One region of the Kitasatospora sp. NPDC059803 genome, then DNA from elsewhere that is predicted to be linked to it. Evidence: riboswitches for the same ligand, from Rfam matches in the RefSeq annotation. Region 1 holds a riboswitch; the other holds the start of a gene.
What was found. A riboswitch is a leader RNA that binds a small molecule or an ion and turns the genes downstream of it on or off. The one in region 1 is predicted to bind cobalamin.
Positions count from the first base shown of each region.

Region 2: another riboswitch for cobalamin. It lies ahead of ACFV6I_RS16700 (ribonucleoside-diphosphate reductase subunit alpha); the one in region 1 lies ahead of ACFV6I_RS04745 (CoA-acylating methylmalonate-semialdehyde dehydrogenase).

Region 1 covers NZ_JBHWIJ010000017.1:19,284-26,232, reverse strand. The annotation lists partial or broken gene ACFV6I_RS04750 (acyl-CoA dehydrogenase family protein) at 1-609, opposite strand, end outside; gene ACFV6I_RS04745 (CoA-acylating methylmalonate-semialdehyde dehydrogenase) at 617-2,116, opposite strand; cobalamin riboswitch at 2,333-2,524, opposite strand; gene ACFV6I_RS04740 (BlaI/MecI/CopY family transcriptional regulator) at 2,791-3,249, shown strand; gene ACFV6I_RS04735 (M48 family metalloprotease) at 3,240-4,187, shown strand; gene ACFV6I_RS04730 (MarR family winged helix-turn-helix transcriptional regulator) at 4,387-4,929, shown strand; gene ACFV6I_RS04725 (ABC transporter ATP-binding protein) at 4,933-6,447, opposite strand; gene ACFV6I_RS04720 (ABC transporter permease) at 6,444-6,949, opposite strand, start outside.
Region 2 covers NZ_JBHWIJ010000088.1:18,666-25,614, reverse strand. The annotation lists gene ACFV6I_RS16700 (ribonucleoside-diphosphate reductase subunit alpha) at 1-2,273, opposite strand, end outside; cobalamin riboswitch at 2,465-2,607, opposite strand; gene ACFV6I_RS16695 (hypothetical protein) at 3,029-4,042, shown strand; gene ACFV6I_RS16690 (glycoside hydrolase family 26 protein) at 4,183-5,637, shown strand; gene ACFV6I_RS16685 (hypothetical protein) at 5,799-6,686, shown strand; gene ACFV6I_RS16680 (glycosyltransferase family 2 protein) at 6,821-6,949, shown strand, end outside.

The sequences.
Region 1 (6,949 bases):
GTGTCCCCACACAAGATCCCCACCGGGGGCCCCCCCCCCCCCGCCGGCTCCGTCGCGTTCGACGACGAACGCGGACACCCCGCCGGCCCCCGGTCCGCCGGTGCGGGCCATCACCAGGTAGACCCGGGAGACGCCCGCGCCCGAGATGAACTGCTTGACGCCGTCGAGGACCCAGTGCGCCCCGTCCCGGCGGGCTCGGGTGGTCAGTGCCGCCGCGTCCGAGCCCGCGCCGGGCTCGGTGAGGCAGTAGCTGGCGGGGGTCGCCATGGCGCTGAGGCCCGGCAGCCACCGGGTGCGCTGGGCGTCGTCGCCGTAGCGGTCGATCATCCAGGCGACCATGTTGTGGATGGACAGGTAGGCGGCGATGGACGGGCAGCCGGTGGCCAGCGCCTCGAACACCAGCACGCCGTCGGCGCGGGTGAGCCCGGAGCCGCCGGACTCCTCGCGGACGTAGACACCGGCCAGGCCGACGTCCGCCGCCTTGCGCAGCACGTCCACCGGGAAGTGCTTGGCCTGGTCCCACGCGACCGCGTTCGGCGCCAGGTGTTCGCGGGCGAAGGCCCGGGTGGTCGCCGCGATGGCGAGCTGGTCCTCTGTGAGGTCGTGCACGGCGCCCTCAGCCCATCGTCGGGATGGTGAAGCTCGCGCCCTCCTTGACCCCGGAGGGCCAGCGCGAGGTGACGGTCCGGGTGCGGGTGTAGAAGCGGATCGAGTCCGGCCCGTGCTGGTTGAGGTCGCCGAACCCGGAGCGCTTCCAGCCGCCGAAGGTGTGGTACGCGACCGGCACGGGGATCGGCACGTTGACGCCGACCATGCCGGTGTTCACCCGGCGGGCGAAGTCCCGCGCCGTGTCGCCGTCCCGGGTGTAGACGGCCACGCCGTTGCCGAACTCGTGCTCGCCGGGCAGGCGCAGCGCCTCCTCGTAGTCGGCGGCGCGGAGCACGGTCAGGACGGGGCCGAAGATCTCCTCCCGGTAGATCCGCATGTCGGGCGTGACGCGGTCGAACAGCGAGGCGCCGAGGAAGTAGCCGTCCTCGTGCCCCTCCAGCCGGAAGTCCCGCCCGTCGACGACGAGTTCGGCGCCCTCCTCGACCCCGAGGTCCAGGTAGCCGCGGACCCGCTCCAGCGCGTCGGCGCCGACCAGCGGGCCGAAGTCCGCCGCCGGGTCGTCCGAGCGCCCGACCTTCAACGCGGCGATCCGCTCGACCAGTTTGGCCACCAGGGCGTCGGCCGTCTCCTCCCCCACCGGGACGGCCACCGAGATCGCCATGCAGCGCTCGCCGGCCGAGCCGTAGCCGGCGCCGATCAGCGCGTCCGCGGCCTGGTCGAGGTCGGCGTCCGGCATCACGACCAGGTGGTTCTTGGCGCCGCCGAAGCACTGCGCCCGCTTCCCGTGCGCGGCGGCGGTGGCGTACACGTACTGGGCGATCGGTGTGGAGCCGACGAACCCGACCGCCTGCACCCGCGGGTCCTCCAGCAGGGTGTCGACGGCCTCCTTGCCGCCGTTGACCACGTTCAGCACGCCCGGCGGCAGCCCGGCCTCCAGGAACAGCTCGGCCAGGCGCAGCGGCACCGAGGGGTCGCGCTCCGAGGGCTTGAGGACGAAGGCGTTGCCGCAGGCGATGGCGGGTGCGGCCTTCCAGAGCGGGATCATCGCGGGGAAGTTGAACGGCGTGATGCCCGCGACCACGCCGAGCGGCTGGCGCATCGAGTACACGTCGATGCCGGTGCCCGCGTTGTCGCTGAACTCGCCCTTCAGCAGGTGCGGGATGCCGGCGGCGAACTCCACGACCTCCAGGCCGCGTTGGATGTCCCCGTGGGCGTCGGCCACGGTCTTGCCGTGCTCGGCGGACAGCAGCCGGGCCAGTTCCTCCTTCTCCTGCTCGACGAGTTGGAGGAAGCGCAGCAGGACGCGGGCCCGCCGCTGCGGGTTCCACGCGGCCCATGCGGGCTGGGCCTGCGCGGCGTCGGCGATCACCGCCTCGACCTCGGCCCGGCTCGCCAGCGGCACCCGGGCCTGCACCCGGCCGATGTTGGGGTCGTACACGTCGCCGAAGCGACCGGAGGTGCCGGCGGTGGGCTTGCCGGCGACGAAGTGGGTCAGTTCTCGGACCATCGGGTTCCTTCTCTCGACAGGGGTGGGGAGAGGAGGAGGATCGGAGGCCGCCGCCGGTCGGCGGGCGCACGGTGGTGCGCCCCGCGACACGGGCGTGCGGCGGCGGAACGGAACGTCAGGGTGTCGGGGCCCCGGCGGCCGTGGGCACGGGACGACCAGGAGCGGCAGTGGAGCGGGAGCAGCTCGGAGTCATGCGTGTCGTCTCCATCCTCGTGGAAAACACGGATCACCCGCGGCCGGTATCCTGACTCCCGGATCACCGCACGCCCCCAGGCCTTCCCGGCTGGCTGCCAGTGGCCTTCGTCTGCGAGGACGAACTCCCCGGTCACAGTGGCGGGACCGTGCCGGACTCACACCGGCTTCCCTGACACCGCGGACCTGCCGTCGACCATATAGTTGGACGTCCTAGTAAGTCCAGAGGCCCGCACGCGCGTTGCGCCATCGGCTTTCCACCGCGCCGAGCGGCACGTGACCGGACGGTGTCCGCAAATCAGGCGCCCGGCAGCGCGGGGCCACGAGCCCGTAAAGTTAGCTGAGGCACACCTAAGCAACACAGGCCGGGCCCATCTTCGCCATACCGGCGCGGGCAGGCCTCGGCCGCCGACCGCTGTCGGCGCCGGAGGTGCGCCTGCCGGAGGTGTGCCTGCCGGGAGTGTCGGGACAGGGAGAACGATGTGAGGGTCGGTCGGGACGCCAGGCGTCCGCACGGGGAACTGGTCGCGGACGTGCTGGCGGTGTTGTGGGCGGCCGGCGAGCCGCTGACCGCCCAGCAGGTCAAGGAGGCGCTGGACCACGGGCTGGCCCGCACCACCGTGACGACGATCCTCACGCGCCTGCACGAGAAGGGGACCCTGGTCCGCAGCCGACCCGCGCGGTCCTTCGCCTACGCCCCGGTGGAGGACGCCGCCGGACTGGCGGCCGGGCGCATGCGCCGGGAGTTGGAGAAGGAACCCCAGCGGGACCTCGTGCTGAAGCGGTTCGTCTCCTCCCTGTCCGAGGACGACGAGGACGTGCTGCGCCGCCTGCTCCTCGATGCCCAGACCGAGGCCGAGGCCGGGGCCCAGACCGGGGCCAGGGCCGCGACCGCGGCGGACTCCGGCAGGCCCGGGCCCGAGGACGACGCATGGGCCTGATCCTGACGGTCGTCGCCCTGGCCCTGCTGCTCCCCTGGGCCGCGGCGCCCGCCGCACGCCGCCTGGCCCTGCTGCTCCCTCCGCGCGAGGCCTCGCTCGCGCTCACGGGCGCGGCCGTCCTGCTGGCGGGCGGCACCGTCGCGGCACTCGCCGGGCTGTTCCACGTCCCGTTCCTGGCAGGCCTGGAGCACCTGCCGCTGTCCGGCGTCGTCGCCCGGTGGCCGGCCGTGGTGCCGGTGTCCTGCGCTGCCGGGGCCGCGCTGGCCGTCCAGGCCGTACGGCTGACGCTGCGGTGGCGCGGGCACCGCGTGCTCCTCGCCCGTGCCTGGGGCCTGACCGCTGATGCGACGGGCGACGGCGACCTGCTCGTGGTCGCGGGCAAGGACGCCGAGGCCTTCGCCCTGCCCGGCCACCGGGGGCGCCCCGGCCGTGTCGTCGTCTCGGCCGGCATGCTGAGCGCGCTGGGCCCGGCGGAGCGCGCGGTGCTCCTCGCCCACGAGCGCGCCCACCTGCGCGGGCGCCACCACCTGCTGTCCGCCGCCGTCGACCTCGCCGCCGCCGTACACCCGGCGTTGGCCCGGCTGCGGGCCGACCTCGACTACCACCTGGAACGCTGGGCCGACGAGCAGGCCGCCGCCGCGGTCGCCGACCGGCGCACCGCCGCGACCGCCATCGCCCGGGCGGCCCTGGCCGGATCGCCGTCCGCCCGCCGAACCGCCGGGCCCCTGCTGTCCGTGAGCACCGGCCCCGTGCCCCAGCGTGTCCAGGCCCTCCTGGGCCCCGCACCCGCCCGCCCGACCGGCCGCAGGGCGCACGCCGCCGTCGCCCTGGTCGCCGCCGTCACGGTCGCGGCCCTGCTCAGCGCGGCCTTGGCCTACGGGCTGCACGAGTACGTCGAGTACGCGGCCCGGACCCTGAGGGCTCACGGCACGGTCTGACGACATCGATGTAGACCAACCGTGCGGGTCCGGGTATGGTGAGGCTCGGCTTACCCGTGCGGGTCTTGGCGCAGCCGCCCGCCCGCCGGCGATCAGAGGCCGCGTTCACTCCGGCCTCCGGGCTCGGCATCCCCGCGCGGGTGCCGCCACCATGGCCCCGGTCCGAGAACACGGCGGCCACCGGACGATGGGACCTGGTGTGTACGACGGGAGGACGGGCTCGACGAGCCCCTTCGAACAGACCGTCTACCTCCTGTCGACGGCCGGCAGGGCGGTCGACCGGCTGCTGGCCGACCGGCTCGACGCGAGGGGAATGGGCCCGGCCCATCAGGCGCTGCTGTCCGCACTCGCCCAGCTGGGGCCGCACGGGCGCCGCGACCTCATCGAGCACGCCGCCGCAACCGCAACCGCCGCAACCGGGGCCGACTCCGCCCAGGCACTGGACGACCTCCTGTCGGCAGGCCTGGTGCACTCCATGGTCGTCCAGATCGGCGGGCGGCAGGAGGTGCTGACGATCACCCCGGCCGGGCAGGCAGCGCTGGACGTGCTGCACGACGACGCATCCGCCGTACAAGGCGACCTGCTCGCCTCGTTGACGAAGGGCCAGCGCGCCGAACTCAACTCCCTGCTGCGGCGGGTGTGCACGGCGGCCGCCCGCGGCGCGGGACGCCGCACACCCTCGCCCTCGGGCCCCGGCTGGGTGCTCACCGGCGGACAGCGCCGACGGTGGATCTCCGAGTAGGAGTCAGCGGACGCCGGCGGGCTGCTGCGCGGTGAGCGGTGCGGGGTGGGGGCCCGCGAGGGGCAGGACGTGGTCGGCGTGGCCGGTGACGAGGGGGAGGTCATGGCTGACGAGGACCACCGCCAGGCCCCGGCTGGTGCGCAGGTCGTCGAGAAGGTCCATGAGCGCGGCGGCGGTGTCGGTGTCGAGGGCGGAGGTGACCTCGTCGCAGAGCAGGACGTCGGGTTCGGCGGCCAGGGCGCGGGCGAGGGAGACGCGCTGGCGTTGGCCGCCGGAGAGTTCGTGGGGGTGGCGGGTCGCGTAGTGCGGGGGCAGGCCGACGGCGGTGAGCAGTTCGGCGACGCGCTCCTCGCACCGGGCGGCGGGAAGGCCGAAGTGCAGCTTCAGCGGCCGGGTGAGGGTGGCACCGACGGTGTGGGCCGGGTTGAGGGCGCCGAGGGGGTTCTGGGGGACGAGCTGGATGCGGCGGCGCTGGTCGCGGCTGCGGCGCCGGTAGGACGGGGCCAGGTGTTCGCCGTGGAGGATGACGCTGCCGGACTCGGGCCGGTGAAGGCCGGCCAGGGTGCGCAGCAGCGTGCTCTTGCCGCATCCGGACGGGCCGGTGATCCCGGTCAGCGTGCCGGGCATCAGGGCGAGGTCGACGGCGGCGAAGACGCGGTGGCGGGTGCGGACCGTGCCGATGCCGGCGCTGAGCGCCTTCACCTCCACGACGGGCGGCATTCCGGAGGCGGCCCTGGTACGAACGCGTGCGGCCTGCACGGCCGTTGCCGGCACAACCCCGGCCACAGCCCCGGCCACCGCCGCAGCCCCAACCGCAGCCGGGGCCCCAGCCGGGGCCGCGGCAAGGCGGTCGGGCCACAGGGCCAGCACGTCGTCGGCGCAGCGGGCGACGAAGTCCGGGTCGTGACTGGTGAGGGCGATGGCGAGGCCGTCGGAGTCGGCGATCTCGCGCAGCAGGTCGGCGATGTCGTCGCGCAGGGCCGGGTCGAGGCCGGCGGTGGGTTCGTCGAGGAGGAGGATCTCGGGCCGTCGGGCGAGGGCGCGGGCAAGGGCGACACGCCGCTGCTGACCGCCGGACAGGCCTGCGGGGCGGCGGTGTTCGAGGCGCTCGCCGACCGGCAGGCGGACGGCGCGCAGCAGGTCGGGTACGGAGGTTCGGCGGCGGTCGGCGGCGGTCTCGGTCAGGAGGCGGTCGACGCGCATGCGCGGGTTGAGGTCTGAGCCCGGGTCCTGGCCGACGAAGGCGAGCTTGTGGCGGCGAAGGCGGCGAAGGTCCTCGGGCGGGAGGGCGAGGATGTCGTGGCCGAGGACGTCGAGGGTGCCGGTGGTGACGCGGGCGCCTGGTGGGAAGGCTCCGACCAGGGCGCGCAGGAGGGTGGTCTTGCCGGCGCCGGAGGGGCCGGTGATGGCGGTGACCCGGCCCGGGGTGAGGGCGACGGTGGCGTCGGTGAGCAGGGGCGTGCCCGCGAGGGCGATGGACAGGCCAGTGGCGCGGGCGGCGGGGGCGGCGGTGCTCACAGCGGGGTCTCCGGGGTCGGCCGGGCGGGGGCGAGGGCTTCGGCGGCGAGGTTGACGCTGATGGCGAGCAGCCCGATGGCCAGGCACGGCGCGCCGACCGCCCAGGGGTTGAGGGTGATCCCGGCGGCGTTCTCGCGGATCATCAACGCCCAGTCGGCTTCCGGGGGTTGGGGGCCGAGCTGGAGGAAGGCGGCGACCGAGACGATGTAGACGCCTTCGACGAAGCGCAGGCCGAACAGGGCGAGGAGGGTGGAGCGCAGGTTGGGCAGCACCTCGCGGACCGTCAGGTGCCACAGGCGTTCGCCGCCGACGGCCGCGGCCTCGACGTAGCCGGTGGCGGCGATGGGGGCGGCTGCCGCGGCGACGATGCGCACGGCGTAGGGAATGCCCAGGAGGGTGGCGGCGGCTGCGACGGCCAGGCGTCCCCCGGCGGGCCAGGCCAGGGCGATGAGCATGATGGCGAGGACGGAGGGCAGGAGGATCGTCAGGTCGGCGGCGCGTT
Region 2 (6,949 bases), on a different contig from region 1:
ATCCGGGTCGCCGGGCGCGAGCGCAGGTAGTAGGTGGTCTTGAGACCGACCTTCCACGCGTAGGCGTACATCGAGCTGAGCTTGCCGATGGTCGGCGCCGCCATGAACAGGTTCAGCGACTGGCTCTGGTCGAGGTACGGCATGCGGGCCGCGGCCAGGTCGATCAGCGCGCGCTGGGGCAGCTCCCAGGCGGTGCGGTAGAGCGAGCGGACCTCGGCGGGCAGCCAGCCCAGCTCCTGGACGGAGCCGTTGGCCTCGCGCAGGGCGTCGCGGGTCTGCTGGTCCCAGACGCCGAGCTCCTTGAGCTCGCGCACCAGGTACGGGTTGACCTGGAGGAACTCGCCGGACAGCGTCTCGCGCTTGAACAGGTTGGAGACCTGCGGCTCGATGCACTCGTAGACGCCGGCGATGGACGCGATGGTCGCGGTCGGCGCGATGGCCAGCAGCAGCGAGTTGCGCAGGCCGGTCTCGGCGATGCGGGCGCGCAGCGCGGTCCAGCGGTCGGCCCACTGCGGGGCGGCCGTCGGGAAGTGGTCGATGTGCAGTTCGCCGCGGGCGGCGCGGGTCTCGCCGTAGGCCTCGTGGCGGCCCAGCTGCTCGGCCAGGTCGGCGGAGCGCTCGTACGCGGTGAGCATGATGCGCTCGGCGATGAGGGTGGAGAGCCGCGCGGCCTCGGCGGAGTCGAAGTCGATCCGCAGCTTGAAGAAGACGTCCTGGAGGCCCATCACGCCGAGGCCGACCGGGCGCCAGCGGGAGTTGGAGGTGCCGGCCTCGGTGGTCGGGTAGAAGTTGATGTCCACCACGCGGTCGAGGAACGTCACGGCGGTGCGGACGGTGGCGTCGAGGCGCTCCCAGTCCATGGCGCCGAGCAGGTCGTCGACGGAGGCCCCGGGGGCGACGTGGGCGCCGAGGTTGACCGAGCCGAGGTTGCAGACGGCGGTCTCGGAGTCGTCCGTGACCTCCAGGATCTCGGTGCACAGGTTCGAGGAGTGCACCGTGCGGCCGGGCAGCGCGGTCTGGTTGGCGGCGCGGTTGGAGGCGTCCTTGAAGGTCATCCAGCCGTTGCCGGTCTGCGCCAGGGTGCGCATCATCCGGGCGTACAGGGTCTGCGCGGGGATGGTGCGCACGGCCTTGCCGGCCAGCTCGGCCTTGCGGTAGGCCTCGTCGAAGTCGGAGCCCCACAGGTCGACGAGCTCGGGCACGTCGGCGGGGGAGAACAGCGACCAGTCCTCGTTGGCGTTGACCCGGCGCATGAACTCGTCCGGGATCCAGTGCGCCAGGTTGAGGTTGTGGGTGCGCCGCGCCTCCTCGCCGGTGTTGTCGCGGAGCTCCAGGAACTCCTCGATGTCGGCGTGCCAGGTCTCCAGGTAGACGCAGGCCGCGCCCTTGCGGCGGCCGCCCTGGTTGACGGCGGCGACCGAGGAGTCGAGGGTGCGCAGGAACGGGACGATGCCGTTGGACTTGCCGTTGGTGCCGCGGATCAGGCTGCCGCGCGAGCGGATGCGCGAGTAGGACAGGCCGATGCCGCCGGCGTGCTTGGACAGCCGGGCGATCTGCGCGTAGCGGTTGTAGATCGAGTCCAGGTTGTCCAGCGGGGAGTCGAGCAGGTAGCAGCTCGACATCTGCGGGTGCCGGGTGCCGGAGTTGAACAGGGTCGGCGAGGAGGTCAGGTACTCCAGCCGGCTCATCAGGCCGTACAGCTCGGCGACCTCGCGCACGGACTGCTCGCTGTCGCCGACCGCCAGGCCGCAGGCGACGCGGAGCAGGAAGTGCTGCGGGGTCTCGATGACCTTGCGGGTGATCGGGTGGCGCAGCAGGTAGCGGGACTGCACGGTGCGCAGGCCGAAGTACTCGAAGCGGTCGTCGCCGTGCGCGTCGATCAGCGCGTCCAGGGCGGCGGCGTGCTTGGCGACGAAGGCGGCGGTGGTGTCACCGATCAGGCCCTCGTCGTGGCCGACGGCGATCGAGGCGGCGAAGGAGCGCGAGCCCTGGCTGTTCGCCTCGTCGACGATCTCCAGGGCGAGCAGCCGGGCGGCCAGCTTCGAGTACTGGGGGTCCTCGGCGATCATCGACGCGGCGGCGTCCACGGCCAGCCCGCGCAGCTCGGCGAAGTCCGAGCCGGCGTGGCGGCCGCGCAGCGCGGCGGCGGCGACATGGCCGGGGTCCACCTGGGGGAGATCGACGCTGCGGTCGGTGAGCAGCCGAAGAAGCGCGCCGCCGGGGTCGGAGACCGTCGGGTCGGTGGGGGCGGGGCCGGTGCCCTGGGCGGGCAGGGTGGCTGAGGCAGCGGTGGTCAAGGCGCTCTCTCCTGGCGGCGATCGGCGGCGGTGATCGGGGGGTACCGGGCCGTTCGGGGCAGGGGAGCACGGCACGTACGCAGAAAGCGTCGCGCGACAGTGGCGTCCCCGGCCCGCCCGCGAGGCCCGGAAGGTAGTTCTCGTGCTGGCGCGGCCTCTGCGGGAGGGCCCGTGCGCACACCGTCGGCAGGTACTCGGACTCGCGGTGCGGCTGCTGGAGCCGCCCGCTCACCGCTGCGGGGCAGTCCCGGATTCGCACCGGGTTCCCCTGCATCGACAGCAGGATTGAGCATACATCTTGTGGTGTCTCTCTGATGCGACCCCACATGTAGTACGGCGCGGTGTGTCGGCGCGATAACCGGGGGTGCTGGGAGGGGGCGGGTCGTGGCCTTGGGGCGCCTCGGATCCGGGCTCCCGGGGCCCTGGTTCCGGGCTCCGGCGTCCTGGTTTCGATACGGAACGGTCACCGGGCGGACCGGCTGGCGGGGGCATGCCCTACGATCTGGGCGCATGAGCGAGCGAAGCGCCGAGGGGCGCGTTTCGCGAAGCGATCATCGAGCGAAGCGAGGGGGCGCGTGAGCGACGGAACTGGCGCACCCGGGCAGGGTCCGCAGGGAACGCCTCCCACCGGGCCGGGGGACGCGCACGGTCAGCAGCCGCCGGTGGTGCCCGGTCCGGTGTTGCCGCCGAGCGGGGGCTTCGGGCCGCCGCCGGCCTCGTACGGACCTCCGGTGCCGCCCGCGCAGCCGGTGGCGCAGCCCGGTCCGCCGGGGCAGCCTCCGCTGCCGCAGCCGGGCCAACCGGGGCAGCAGCTGCCGCCGCAGTGGCAGCCGAACCCCCAGCCGCATCCCCAAGGGCACCCGCAGGCGCACCCGCAGCCGTACCCGCAGCCCCAGGCGCCGCAGCGCGCCGAGCCGAACTGGCAGGCGCTGGCGGACCGCAACGCGGCGGACGACAAGCGCCGCCGCCGGTTGCGGGCCCTCGGCGTGGCGGTCGCGGTCGTCCTGGTCGGCGGCCTGGTCGCGGGCGGGACGGTGCTGCTGACGAAGGGCGACGGCGACAAGCCGCCCACCGGGCCGACCGCCTCGGCCTCCAACCGGCCGTCCTCCGCCGCGCCGAGTGCCGCACCGAGTGCCGCCCAGAGCGCCGCGCCAAGTGCCGCCGGCACCCCGGGCGGCGCGCCGGACGACCCGTCGAAGCCGATCTGGGAGGCCGCCACCGACCCGGCACCACAGGACGCGGGGGCGCTGTTCTCCGCACTCCAGGTGACGGTCAACGGCGCCACCTGGAACCGGACCTTCGTCTCGCTGGACTCGCCCTGCTGGGACGGGAACTCGACGACCGGCGGGCTCGGCAAGGTCCTCGGTGACCAGGGCTGCCAGAAGGTGCTCCGGGCGACCTACGTCTCCGGCGACAGCGCGGTGACCGTCGGCGTCGCGGTCTTCGACCACAAGATCCAGGCCGAGACCTCGATGAAGAGTTACACCGGCCACCTCAAGGGCGCCGTCGCGCCGGGCGCGCCGGCCTTCTGCGCCACGCCGGGCTGCACCAACACGCACAACACCCTGGGCCGGTACGCCTACTTCACGGTCGAGGGCTCGGCGAAGGGCGGCGACACCGCTGACGCCGCCGCCACCGCGGCGGCCGCCGGCTTCGGCGAGCACGTGAAGGGCCAGCTGCTCCAGCGCGCCAAGGCCGCGTCCGCGGCCGCGCCGGGTGCGCCGGGGGCCGCCGCGGCCGGCTGATCCGCCGTGACACTCCGGCCCCGGCGGGTTCGCTCGCCGGGGCCGGGGGAGTGTGGCAGGCTCTCGGGGCAGTCATTCGCACGAGTGTTCCGGTTGTGTCCGCCTGGGCCGGTGCCGGCGAGCAACCGGAGGAGCGGTCCGTGGCCCTGCCCAGAGCCCTGCGCGGCAAGCCCGCCGTCCTGGCCGCGGCCGGGGTCGTGGTGGCCGCGGGCGCCGTGGCGCTGTTGCAGCGTGACGGCCGGGCCGACGGCGAACAGCCCGCCCGCGTCCCGGTGGCGGTCGGTTTCTCCGGCCGCACCCTGCCGCCGGAGGTCGGCCGGGACCTGCTCGCCCGGGACCCGCAGGCCTCGCCGAACGCCCGGGCCGTCCAGCAGCTGCTCGCCGACCTGGAGGGGCAGGCCCGCACCGGGCAGAGCGGCGGGACGGTGATCGGCCAGCACGTCGAGGCGCACAACGAGCGCAACAACCCCGAGTACGGCGACTACCGCGGCACCAAGCAGGTCGGCTACTACTACAAGAAGGCCGCCGACCTCACCGGCAAGCTGCCCGGCTTCGTTGAGACCGACCTCGGCCCCGGCTACGGCCAGACCGGCTGGGGCGTCGGCGACCCGCGCTCCTACTCGGCCGGCCGGTGGCCCACCTGCCGGGCCGGCTGGCAGTACACCGACGACGCCGTCGACCTGCTCTCCGCCGTCTGGTCCGGCCACCCGCGCGCCGACGACGGCAGCTACGGCACGGCCGGCGTCCAGCACAACTGCGACGGCACCACCACCGAACTGCCCGACAACGGCGGGGGGCCGGCCGGGATCGTCGGCATGTCCTTCCACCAGCCCTACCCCGGTTCGGACGTCAAGTCCTTCGAGCAGGTGCTCTGTTCGAACTCCCCGGCCGCCAAGGACAAGGGCTGGTTCGGCCGGGTCGTCGACAGTGCGCACGACACCCCCGAGTACCGCGCGCTGATGACCGACCTGTCCTACCTGGCCGACCACCTGGAGTACCTGGCCGCCCACGACGTGCCGGTGCTGCTGCGCCCGTACCACGAGATGAACGTGCAGGACTGCGCCCGCAGGTTCTGGTGGTCGGGCCAGAAGCCGGCCGACTACCAGGCGCTGTGGCGGATCACCTACCGCTACCTGGTGGAGACCAGGGGCCTGCACAACCTGCTGTTCGTCTGGACGCCGGTGTCCTGGGACGGAGCCCCCGGCGCGGACCCGTGGGACTACTACCCGGGCTCCCAGTACGTCGACGTGGTCGGGGTGGACGACTACAGCGGCAGCCCCGCGCACCCGATCGGCACCGGCGAGGTGTGGACCAAGCGGTACTACGACGGGCTCGCGGCCTACGGCAAGCCGCGGATCCTGGCCGAGTCCTTCGCCGTCCCGGTCAACTCCCGCCAGCCGGACACGCTGCGGCGCACGCCCTGGACGATCTGGACGGTCTGGGGGCAGTCGCTCACCTCGGACAACCTGACGCCGGACCAGCCGCGCAACTCCGGCGCGGACGTCAACGCCACCTACCACAGCCCGCTGGCGCTCACCGGCGGCGCAGGCCCGTTCGGCGCGAACGTCGACTGGGGCGGCCTGCACGTCCGTTGAGCCGCCCCGTGCGTCCGCCGAGCCGGTCGCCGCGAGGTGTGCTACACCACTGAATTCCGTTGAACGGCCGGAATACCGTGTCCGTTGTGCCGTGTGGCATCCTGTGGCGGCGAAGCCGAGGGGCTGACGCCGGGACGGGCCCGGCGGGGCGGGGGTGCGGGATGGGACAGGCGCGTGCGATGCGCGCGGCCGGCGGCATCGCCGTCGGCTGGGGCGTGGTGCTGCTCGGCTGGGCGGCGTACAACTGCTTCGGCCAGGTCGGGTTCGCGACCTACGTCAAAGGCATCTTCTACTACGGCGGCACCTCGGTGGACGCCGAGACCGGCAGCCTCAACTACGGCCTGATCTACCTGGTTTCGGGAATCCTGCTGCTGCGCGGGCGCACCTGGGCGCTCGGGGTGGCGGCCGGCGTCGCACTGGTCGAGGGGTACAACCGGGTGCGCAGCCTGACCGGCGCACTCCTGGACAAGCCGCAGCGGGAGTGGTTCACCAGCACCACCGAGGGCGGCCTCAAGCTCGCGACCTTCGCGCTCGGCGTGGTCGTCACCGCGGCGCTGATCCTGCTGCTGGCCCGGCTGAAGTGGCGGGAGCGGGGGGCGTCGGAAGCCGCCGCGGCGTCGGGCGGACAGCTGCACTGGTCGCTGCTGCAGACGATCCCGGCCGAGCCGGCCCCGGGCCCGCAGCCGTTCCAGCAGCAGCAGCCGTTCCAGCACCAGCCCGCCTGGCCGCAGCAACAGCAGCAACAGCCGCCGCAGCCGCAGGCCGCCTGGCCACCGCAGCCGCCGTTCCAGCAGCAGCCGCAGCCCGCGTGGCCGCAGCAGCCCCCGGCGCCGCAGTCGCAGCCCGCCGCCTGGCCGCAGCCGGCGCCGGCCCAGCCGTCGCAGCCGGTGCCGTACGCGCAGCAGCCCACCCAGCCGGCCCCGCACCCGTCGACGCTCGCCCAGCAGCCGTGGCCCGCCGCGCCGCCGGTGACGCCCGGTCCGGTCGCCCCCGGCCCGGTCGCGCCCCCGGCCGACCGCCCGCCGACGGACCGCCCGCCGCAGGCCTGAACCTCCGCCGCAGCCCCGAACCTCCGCAGCCCCGAACCGCCGCGGGCCTGGACCGCCGCAACCCCGGACCGCCCACGAACGACCCGGCTCCCGCAGGGGATCGGCCCGCCAGCAGACGAGGAGCGACTTTCGCCATGCCATCGACAGCCCCCGCACGGACGGTGCTCACCACGTCCCGCGAGGCCGCCCGGCTCGCCGAGCGACAGATGTCGTGGAAGCCCCGGGTCCTCCCGTTCTACTTCTCCTTCACGGTCATCTTCGCC